One region of the Azotosporobacter soli genome, then DNA from elsewhere that is predicted to be linked to it. Evidence: riboswitches for the same ligand, from Rfam matches in the RefSeq annotation. Region 1 holds a riboswitch; the other holds the start of a gene.
The links. A riboswitch is a leader RNA that binds a small molecule or an ion and turns the genes downstream of it on or off. The one in region 1 is predicted to bind cyclic di-GMP.
Positions count from the first base shown of each region.

Region 1 (5,813 bases):
TTTGGTGGGTGTGTCTGGTGCTGGAAAGAGCACTTTGGTCGACTTGCTAATCGGGTTATTGATACCGAAGCATGGCGTGGTATTGATTGATGGCAAGCCGTTGCAAGAAAACTTGAGAGCATGGCGAAACTCTATTGGTTACGTATCCCAGGATCCATTTTTAATCAATGCCAGCATCAGGGAAAATTTGAAATGGGCTTCTCCGGCAGCATCAGATGGCGAGGTGTGGGAAGCGTTAAGACTGGCTGCCGCCGACGGATTTGTAAGTGCGTTGCCGGAGGGATTGTCCACGGTTGTGGGGGATAGAGGCGTTAGGTTATCAGGTGGTGAACGTCAACGAATTGTTCTGGCCAGAGCGCTACTCCGAAAACCGGCTATTCTCATTTTGGACGAGGCGACCAGTGCATTGGATTCGGAAAATGAAAAAAGGATACAGCAGGCTATCGAGGGGCTGCAGGGGAAAATGACGATTGTCGTGATTGCGCATCGCATATCGACGATTCGAAATGCCGATCAAATCTTTGTTGTTGAACAGGGCAGGATCGTTGAACAAGGAAATTATCAGTCGCTAACGAAAGACGGTTCCAGTCGGTTCTATAGTTTGGCCAGCCTGTATAACGCCAGCAGTGATGTCGGTTAAATGGAAAATCGGAAGGAGAAAGGAATGAAAAAATCGGCTGTTGCATTGTTGTCTGTTTTATTGTTAACTCTGTATAGTACGCCGACTTCTCAAGCAGCTACGATTAATTATTATTATTCGGAGCATTGTGAAAACTGTAAGGCCTTCGCTCCCTATTGGGAAAAATTTGTTGCAGAAAAGAGCGGAGAACATCAGTTTGAGAAAAAACAGACCGATGCTTCGGTTGAAAATAAGAATGAACTGCTGAATCGTAATATGCAATATCGAGGCATTGCGCATACTGAAATTCCCGCTATTTTAGTAACCGACAATCAGGCGGGCGAAGACGTGTTGCTGATCGGTCTGGAGGAAATCAATCTGCTGCCGGAAATACTCGGTGAAAATGGGCGACTGATTCCTGGAATGGAGTCTCGAGAGCTGACGTCAGCCATTATTACCCGCAGCGGCAAAATGCCGACTTCGCTCTTTTATCCGTTTACCCTAGCCGCATTGGCTGATGCCAGTAATCCATGCGCATTGTTTGTGTTCATTGTTGCTACCAGCTATGCTACGGTTTTTTGCGGACGTGCCAAAGCGGTAGTTTATGCGGTGACCTTTTGCGCCACAATGTTCCTCGTTTATTTAGGGGCGGGGTTGGTTGGAAATAGGCTGATCAACATTATTTTTGGAGCATCTCCCTGGATCACTCTGATGCTTTCGCTGGGAATGCTACTGCTGGCGGTATTTCATCTCAGAACGGCCTTGTTTCCGCATCAGACCCGCTATAGCGAGCTACCGTACCGTTTGAAAGAATTGATCGTCAAGAATGCCAGCAAGTGCGTGTCATTCGGCGGCGCTATCGCATCCGGCGTATTGTGCGCATTGGTAGAAATGCCTTGCACTGGCGGGCCGTACATATTTGCGCTAAACATCATTTCTAAAATGCCGACTGCTAGTGCAGTGTTGTGCCTGTTGTATTATAATCTTATCTTCATTACGCCGCTACTTCTCTGTCTGATTATTTTGCTGGTTGCGCCGCAATATGTCGAACGATTAGATGTATGGAGAGTCGCTTACCGACGCTGGATGCATTTGCTGATGGGCCTTTTACTACTTGCGGCTGCGTTCCTGGGGATCATAAATTATGCATAGATTAATCAAGAAGAGGAAAGATAAAACCGATGGTTTGGAAGAGTGAAAAAGCAAAAAAGCAATGGCAAAGACGATTCTCATTCGAAAAGTGAATGCAGGGTCGTTTTTTCATTGTTGTTCCTTTGTACAAATTCAAGAAGGGCAGAGTAAAAATGAAGGCGCTATGAACGTTAAATGGATATTTGTTTTTGATGCGGCCTTGTTATGTCGGTAAATAACCGTGTAGAAGCAAGAGGACAGTTAGTTGGTGAAAGCATATAAGCTAAATAGGCGGCAAGAGAAGAGAAACCTAGGTCAAAGGACTAAAAAAAGACAACAATAAAACAGGAGTCTCGTCCTGTAAGTAAGGGAATACTACTTATTGTAAAAAAATGAGGAAGTGAATATGATGAAACTGAGACTAAGACAAGAGAATATATGGGCAAACCTATCGAAAGGTGGGGACGCAAAGCCATGGGTCTAAAGGCAATGAAAGTTACGCCAATGACTGCCAGGTTGCTTTTAAGAAATGACCGCGGTTTGCCCAAGTCAGCAGTGATTGCTATGCTTGGGCTTTTGCCTTTTTAGGAGGAGTCAACGCGGAGAGGGAGGCGATGTAGATGGCAGAAAAAACTAAGGCGACGAAAAAGAATATGTGGGCAAACTCATCGAAAGATGGGGACGCAAAGCCATGGGTCTAAAGGCAATGAAAGTTACGCCAATGACTGCCAGGTTGCTTTTAAGAAATGACCGCGGTTTGCCCAAGTCAGCAGTGATTGCTATGCTTGGGCTTTTGTATTTAAAAGACAAAGAAGGGAGCGTTTTTAGGGGTTGAAGCGTAGAAAAAGGAAAGGGAGGGCATGATCATGACGACAATTATAGGAACAGCAAAGAATGAAGTATTGACGGGGAGCAGCGGCGATGACTTGATAAAAGGAGGAGGCGGCGAAGATACTATTTATGGCGGTGATGGTAACGATAAAATTTATGTATATTTGCCGGGCGGCAAAGGCAGTACAGTATATGGCGGCAATGGCAACGAATATATCATCGGCCACGGCGTGCTGGATGGCGGAGCTGGAAACGACACGCTGATCGCTTACGGCGGTGATGCGACGCTATTGGGCGGTGTGGGGAATGATACCTATTCTTTAGGTCTGTGTGACAATGTGACGGTAACCGATACGGTGCCTGGCAGCGCTGGTCACGGAATCAATACCGCCGATTTCACATCATATGCTATGTCGATTGCAGATGTGGTGTTCAGCAGCTCCGGCAACAATTTGCGGCTTCAGCGCAAAGGCTGGACGCAAGCTACGACTTTTACCGACTGGTTTCTCGGTCCGCAATACCAGATCGAAATTTTCAAGTTTTCCGATGCCACCTACAGCGCTGCTCAGATTAACGGTGCCATGGTTAATAATTATGTCGGAACCAGTGGTGACGACCATTTGGTTAGCGGCATTGGTAATGATACTTTGGCGGGCGGGGACGGCAATGATATTCTGGACGGCGGAGCCGGCAATGACATTTTGGACAGTGGAACGGGCAATGATACCCTGTTTGGCGGGGCGGGCAACGATACGTTGTCTGGCGGCGATGGAAATGACAAACTGGATGGCGGGAGTGGGGATGACACGTTGCTGGGAGGGGCAGGAAACGATATGTTGTCTGGCGGAGATGGGAATGACCGATTGAACGGAGGTGCTGGTAACGACAATTTGCTAGGCGGATCGGGTGATGATTATCTGGATGGTGGAAGCGGCGTAAACTATTTGTCTGGCGGCGCCGGTAACGATACACTGGTCTATAATCCGGCAGATCTAGTGATTTCGGGCGGCGATGGCAATGACGCGTTAACAGCGGCAGGGCTGACGGCGGGGCTGAACGGATGGCAATTAGCGCCGTTCAAGGATATTGAAAACTTTATTGGCACCGCCTATAATGATGTCATTTATGGCGGTAGCCAGGCTGAAACGATCGACGGCGGAGCCGGCAACGACTTTTTGTATGCCGGCAGCGGCAACACAACATTGCTTGGCGGTGACGGCAACGACACCTTGGTCAGCGGCCTGGTGCCCGGCAGCGGCAATGTTACAATGGCCGGCGGAAACGGCAGTGACCAATACCGATTTGGCGGAACATGGGGGAATGACGTAATCGTCTTTGATATGGATAATGTCAATGACAAGATTGCTTTCGGCAACGGCATCACGTCAAAAAATCTCAAGGTGAGCCGTGATGGCCTAAATGTTGTGCTTGACGTTGCCGGTCACGGATCGATCACCATCCAGAATTGGGATACAGCCCAATTGGATAAAATACACTTCGCGGATGGAACGACGGGGTCAATTGCCAACTACCTAAGTATGGCCAGCGGCAGCTATGGTGGAGCGTTGTCGGATAACCATGCGTTGTTGATCGGTATCGCGCAATACGAGCCGAAGGCCTATAAGGAAAATATACCGGAGGTTAATGGCGATATTAGTACGATGCAGCAGGTGTTGAAAGCAGATCTGCTATGGAACAATACAAATACAACGTTGCTGCGAGATCTGCAGGCAACCAGCGTTTCTATTTTAACGGCGATGCAAACGGAGGCCGTACAAGCATCGGACGGGGACAATGTGCTGCTGTATTATTCTGGACACGGGGATAATAACGGGTTTGAAACGGCTGACGGCAGCAAAGTATACGAGAAACAAATTTATGATGCGACACTGCAAATTGGCGCAAAAATTGGATCGACAGGTCATGTTACGTTGATCGAAGATGCCTGTCATTCCGGCGAACTGGTGGATTATTTTAAGGCGCATAATCCGGGCAGTAAATATACGGTGATTAGCTCCTGTACGGCACTTGAGACGGCAAATGGAATGTTTACCAAATATCTGGGCTATGCGCTTGGCGGTGGGCTCGCAGATTTGAATCGAGATGGTTATATCACAACCGGCGAGCTGTCGGGCTATCTTAGCGGCGCATCCTATGACGGCTGCAGAGACAGCATGCATCCGCAAATGTATGACGGATCTAATGGTGGTTATTTGATTGGTAAAACTAAGTAGTATTGGGAGGGGAGAAATTGTTCAGAAAAGTTGTGTGTTGGTAGAAAGGCCGGTCTGTTTTGCGATGAGCAAATCGGAACGGCCTATTTTTATTTGAAATGCTTTGGTAAACTCTACGACATCCGAATGAATATAAGGGCATTGTAATAGAAATGACAAGCGGGCTGTAATCTTTGCAAGGTATAATAAAAATGGAAGAAATAGGATTAGGATGACTAGTTAAAAATAGAGAGTGAAAAATATGTGGGGGAGGGGCGAGGAAAATGAAATGTGAAAAGGTTTGGATTGTTGCGATATTGTTGCTTGGACTTTACGGTTGCGGTGCAGGTGTGTGTACCGCGAGGGCACAAGCAATGAACGTCGAATTAGGCACGTTTGGTGCGAAAGGCGATGGCATAGCTGATGATACGGCATCACTGCAAACTGCATTGAATTCATTGAAAAGTGGACAAGTTCTTCATATACCAGCTGGAACATACAAAGTTACTCAAATCATTGTACCGGCCAATGCAGCTATGCTTGGCGACGACGGAGCCATTATACTAGGCGGCGAAAATGGAGGAGGAATTTTCAATATTGCGTCTGACCATGTGACGATGACGAATCTAATTATTGACGGTGCAATGAAACGAAAGACGGCAGTAAAGAATGACAATGCAAATTACACAACACTTGAAAAATGTGAAATAAGAAATACTATGGGCGATATGACAATGGGATCCTGGGCTATATTGGTAAAAGGCGGCAGTAATATATCAATTGCGAATTGTAGTTTTCACGATATTAGTGGACCAGAAAACGGAATTGGAGGCGATAACATTGGCGCGAATCGAGCTGTTTTTGCCTGGAATGTAAAGTCGATGTCAATTCTTAATTCCATTTTTACAAAAATAAGCGGCTTTGAAGATGGAGACGGTATACACATTACAGGTGACAATGGCTGGATTTCGGACGTAACTATACAAGGATGTACTTTCAGCGATTTTTACAAGCGAGCT
Region 1 covers NZ_JAUAOA010000016.1:62,812-68,624, forward strand. The annotation lists gene QTL79_RS13155 (ABC transporter ATP-binding protein) at 1-640, shown strand, start outside; gene QTL79_RS13160 (hypothetical protein) at 665-1,771, shown strand; cyclic di-GMP riboswitch class I at 2,182-2,274, shown strand; cyclic di-GMP riboswitch class I at 2,399-2,491, shown strand; gene QTL79_RS13165 (caspase family protein) at 2,617-4,815, shown strand; gene QTL79_RS13170 (right-handed parallel beta-helix repeat-containing protein) at 5,079-5,813, shown strand, end outside.

Region 2 (5,813 bases), on a different contig from region 1:
AAGGTAATGTTGAGCTTCATGAGCAGGCCTCCTGTCAGCTGATCGGTTAACGCCAAAGCCGGGAAATCTTTGTCGCCGTGCGGGTGATCAGTTCATTGCGCTGATCGGGAAATTCAAGGAACTCGCTAAAAAGCACCAAACCGGCGTTTGCGATGGCGGGCGGCGTCGATAAATCATAATTGAACGCCCAGCGCGGCGTGGCGCCCAGTTCGGCGGCCATGCGCTGCTGCATCGGAGAATAAAAAGCGGCGGGCACATCGCTGCGGGGCACGAAGGCGCCGGAACCACGACTCATCGTTTTGAGCGAGTCCAGTGCGGTCAGATGTACAAGCGCCTCCTTCGCGCCTTGCGGTTGGAGGGCATTCTTTGAAAGCACGAGGCCGTCAATCGGACCGAGCGTGTACGCCGGGATGTTTTCGTCGATCGTCGGGAAGGCGAAATAGTCATAGTCTTCGCCGGGCTGCCAATTATGCTCGGCGTCGCCGTAATAGCCAATGATCCAGGTGCCCATCAGCGTCATCGCGGCCGTCCCCTTATAAACGGATTCATTGGCGCCGCTGTCCCAGGCGGTTTGCAGCGGATTAGGGGTAAAATAACCTTTCTTGACCAAGTCGGCCCAGAGATCAAAGACCCGTCGCACCGGTGCATCGTTGTAGGAAAGCGAACCGTCCAGCAATTTTTGCCGATAGTCATAGCCCGCCGTGCGCAGCAAAAGATAATCAAACCAAAATTGCGCCGGCCATTTATCTTTCGCGCCAAGTGCAAGCGGCGTGATATTGTCTGCTTGCAGTTTCGCGCAGACAGCGTGGAATTCATCCCAGGTCTTAGGCGGTTTCACGCCGGCGCGGGCGAAGACTTTCTTGTTGTAAAAAAATGCGACATAGTGTTGCGTGAGCGGCAGCATATATTTTTTGCCGTCGTAGGTGCAAGCATCGGCGACGACAGGCGAAACAGACGAGGAAAGTTGCGCACGTTCCCAAACGTCGTCAAGCGGCGTCAATTTTGCAGTGACCGATCGTACCCGGGAACCCGCCCAATATGAATAAAGATCGGATGAACTGGGCGAGGCGAGCGTATCTTGGATGCTGGTCTTGAATGCCTCGTGGTCAAGCGGTGTGGCGGTCATTTGATATTGCGACGATTCTTTATTAAACGCGTTCACCATTTCCTGCAAGCCGCCGCTAAGGCTGCCGGAAAAATAATGCAGCAGACTGATTTTTTTCTTAGGTTCGGCCGGGGGAACGGCGTCTTTAGCAAACGGGGAACAACCGGAAATGGTGACGAAGCAGACAAGTAGAAGTAAGGCGGACAACGATCGGCGCAAAGAAAACACCTTCTTTCCCAGTCTGGTTTATGAAGACTAGTTGTAACTATCTATTATTTGCTATTTATTAGAAGAAATCCTGCTTTCCCCTGTTGCATAAAGCGGCAGGCACGCTCAAAAATGTTTTGGCGTCGGCGACTACGAAACTGTTGTCGTAAGATTTCGCCGGGCGTGGTCGAGATGATGCGTACGATTCGTGAGAAGCTGCAGCATATCGCTGCGGTTCGGCGGTTGAGAATAAGAAAGCGGTTATTTTGACGGAATAAAATGTCCTTGTTGAGATGGCCGTGCTTTTAGAAAATGCTGTCAAAAAATAGGTCGTCAGCCCTATTGAATCGACTATACAGTCTTGTAATAATGGAATTGGAAGATGCAAGCAAAACGAAAATTGCATACTGGGCAAACTCAGTGAAAACTGGGGACGCAAAGCATTGGGTCTAAGGTCGTCTGACGACGGCTATGATTGCCAGGTTGTCATTCCTTTCTGGGAGTCGGGATGTTCCATAACAGGCTGCTTTTATTGTCAGTCTGTTTTTGTTAGCCGACTGCGTGAAAAAATGTAAGGGGTGTTGAAGAATGGCTTCTTTAACGACGGCGTTGGCAGCACTAAACGGCTTATTGAGCAAATATCTGCTGCAGGTGACCGGGACGGCGAAAAATGATGTTATCAGCGTGACCGCACATAATGCGGTAATTAATTCGGGGGCGGGCAATGATTGGATTCAGTTTCAGGGCAGCGCCGGCGCTGCCACCGCTACGCTAAGCGGCGGCGCCGGATACGATACGTATGCGCCGATTCTAAGCAATGTCAGCGTTACGATCGATAACTACGACAGTGCAAGTGCGGTCCGTAATGATAAACTGTCGTTTTCCCGGTACAGTTTAAAAGGATTTAGCTTTATCAAGAGCGGTAACGACTTATTAATTAAATATACGGCAGGGAACTCGGAAGTCAGGGTGCAAAACTGGTTTCTCGGCCAGCGCTATCAGATTCAGGATTTTGTTTTCGCCGACGGCAACTTTACCGCCGATTTTATCAATGGCAAAGTAGGTTGGACAGATCCGGCAGCACCTCTTAATCTGATCGGAACGGCAGGCAATGATGTGCTGACGGGCGGAAATGGCAATGATACGATAAATGGCGGCGCAGGCAATGACGTTTTATATGGCGGCAACGGAAACGATGTGCTATATGGTGGAGCGGGTAACGATACGTTAAACGGCGGCAGCGGTAGTGATGCAATGTACGGCGGCGACGGCAACGATGTCTTAATTTGGGATGCGTCCGACAGCGTGCTGTCCGGCGGTGCGGGAATCGATACGCTGACTGCGGCGGACAGTGCCGGCGCGGTTAACTGGAATCTTGCCGCATACCAGGATATCGAGCAATTCGTCGGTTCGGCTTATAATGATACGTTTATCTGGAGCGGCAATGCGACCTCGATCAACGGCGGCGGCGGTGTGAATACCTTAACGGCTGCGGGACAGAATCAGGCGGTGAACTGGAATGCTGCGAACGGAAGTATCAGCAATATTGGCACATTCATAGGCGGCAACGGCAACGACATAATCAGCGGCAGCGCGGCCAATGAAACGATCAGCGGCGGCAACGGCAATGATACGCTGCTCGGCGGCGGCGGTAACGACAGCTTGTCGGGCGGAGCCGGAAACGACCTGCTCAATGGCGGCGCAGGCAATGATCTGCTGAACGGCGGCGACGGCAGCGACACCTATCAGTTTGCAAACAGCTGGGGCAGCGATACGATAAGCTATGATGCAAGCAACAATAACGACAACCTGCTGTTCGGCGCCGGCATTACAGCGCAAAATTTGAGCGTGAGTCATGTCGGCACGAATGTCACAATTACAGTGCAAGGACATGGCGATATCACGATTCAAAACTGGGATGCCTCTAAGCTTGACAGTTTACGTTTTGCGGACAATTCCAGCAAACGGATCAGCGACTATTTAACGCCGCTACCGCCGAGTTCTACTTCCGGGCGAACCAATTACGGCGTGGTAATCGGAATCGGCGATTATGCAGGGACAAGCAATGATTTGGCCGGAGTAAAGTATGATGTTGCCGATGTGAAGCAATTTCTGACGACGGATTCGCTGTGGACTGGAACGAATTTAACCACAGTGACCGATGCGCAGGCGACGAAGAATAATATTTTGAACTCAATCAACAGCCTTGCCGGCAAAGTGGATGCTAACGATAACGTTTTCCTCTATTATTCCGGGCACGGTTACAGCGGCAGCGGCAATATGGTCGCATATGATATGGCTGCAGTCACGCCGCAAATGATGTATGACAGCATTGTCGGCTTAGGCAATAAAGTAGGTGCCGGCGGCCATGTGACATTTGTTCTCGATTCCTGCTTCTCGGGAAGTTTTGTCGACTATTTCAAGAGTCGGGGCGGCGGAAGCCAGTATACGGTGATTAGCGCTTCCTCTTCGAGTGAAGTGAGTTGGGATATCGGTACAAACGGACTCTTTACCCATTACTTGATGGATGATGCATTGAACGGGCGCAAGGCCGATCTGAACCACGACAATAAGATTACGACGTCGGAAGTGCTTAATTATATTACTAGCCCTACCTACACCAGCTATAGCAGCAAAGACCACATGCAAATGTATGACGGTTCAAACGGCAGCTATGTGATTGGCTAAACAGCAAGCGAAAAGCGGGAGTGTCCTGACAATGTCAGGTGCTCTCGTTTTTATTGCGGAAAAATTGCAGGATAACGCCAAATAATACCGAAGGGAAATAAATACTGCATTCGGAAATGATTTCGCAGCAAAGGAGGCAGCATGGAAGAAGGCAAAGAACCGGGACGGCTGGCTGGGCAAAAACTGCCGATGACCGGCTTGTTTCATTTATTCGTCGTATATACAATCTGGAGCAGCACGTACTTGTTCATTCGCATCGCGGTCGGTGAGGGCGGCGGCTTTCCGCCGTTTTATCTGGGCGCCAGCCGAATGATCGTGTGTGCGCTGCTTTTGCTTGCCTTTGCGTATTTAAGAAAAAAACAAGTGAAGATCAGCCTGCGTGAAATGAAGACATTGGCATTATCGGGCGTATTGCTCTGGGTCGGCGCCAACGGTTTGGTGATGTGGGCCGAACAATATGCCAACTCCGGCTTTACGGCGCTGATGGTTGCGTCCGCACCGATCTGGACGGCGCTGATCAATGCGCTGCTGGACCGTAAACGACCGTCACTGCTGTTGATTGGCTCGTTGCTCTTCGGCTTTGCCGGACTCGCCGTATTAATGGGGCCGGCGCTCTTGGCTTGGGATAGTCGGGAACTGCTTTCCGGCGGTGCGCTCTTTCTGGCTTCGATCAGCTGGGCCGCCGGATCGGTAGTCCAGACGCGCCATCCGGTCGCGATATCCGCGCCGGTCTCGTCCGGTTATCAACATTTGTTTGCCAGTTTCGGCTTTCTTGCGCTTGCGTTGCTGCTTGGCGAAGCGTGGCCCGCGCCGAGTATGGCCGGTTGGCTTTCCTGGGGATATTTGGTCTTGTTCGGCTCAATCTTTGCTTTCACTTCGTTCATCTATACGCTGCAATTGCTGCCGATCAACATTGCGATGACCTACGCCTACGTCAATCCGGTATTGGCCCTGTTCTTAGGTTGGTGGCTGTTGGATGAAGCGATCACAGTTTGGACGCTGCTTGGTGCGCTGATGGTCGTACTCGGTGTTGTCGGCGTCTTTCGTTCACGCAAGTAATGCGTTTGACAGGAATTGCCAACAAACAGTATAATTTTTATAGACAAAAGCGAGAGGAGCGTTAACATGAAATATTCATCCGAAGTCGAAGAGATGACTTGTGTCGCCAAAGGCGTCAACCACGGTGCGGCGCCGATTCCGCAAGAGGGAAAATGGGTCAAGGCCAAAGAAGTGAAGGATATTTGCGGCCTGACGCACGGCGTTGGTTGGTGTGCACCGCAGCAGGGCGCCTGTAAGCTGACGCTGAACGTGAAGGACGGGATCATCGAAGAGGCTCTGGTCGAGACGATCGGCTGCAGCGGTATGACGCATTCCGCTGCGATGGCATCGGAAATTCTGCCCGGCAAGACGATCTTAGAAGCGCTCAATACCGACCTCGTGTGCGACGCGATCAACACCGCGATGCGCGAACTGTTCCTGCAAATCGTCTATGGCCGCAGCCAGACTGCGTTTTCCGAAGGCGGTCTGCCGATCGGCGCAGGACTCGAAGACCTTGGCAAGGGATTACGCAGCCAGATCGGTACGATGTACGGCACTTTGGCCAAAGGGCCGCGTTATCTGGAATTGGCAGAAGGCTATATTACTTCGCTGGCGCTCGACGAAGACAATGAAATCATTGGATATCAATTCGTGCATCTCGGCAAAATGATGGAAATGATCAAAAAAGGAACCGATGCCAATGAAGCGCTGAAAAAAGCGACCGGAAAATACGGCAGATTCGACGAAGGGGTCAAGCATATCGACCCCCGCCACG
Region 2 covers NZ_JAUAOA010000002.1:20,418-26,230, reverse strand. The annotation lists gene QTL79_RS02105 (sensor domain-containing diguanylate cyclase) at 1-20, opposite strand, end outside; gene QTL79_RS02100 (ABC transporter substrate-binding protein) at 47-1,324, opposite strand; cyclic di-GMP riboswitch class I at 1,713-1,803, shown strand; gene QTL79_RS02095 (caspase family protein) at 1,901-4,000, shown strand; gene QTL79_RS02090 (EamA family transporter) at 4,142-5,059, shown strand; gene QTL79_RS02085 (iron-sulfur cluster assembly scaffold protein) at 5,126-5,813, shown strand, end outside.
Region 2: it holds a riboswitch for cyclic di-GMP, as region 1 does, so the genes downstream of both, QTL79_RS02095 (caspase family protein) here and QTL79_RS13165 (caspase family protein) in region 1, are expected to answer to the same signal.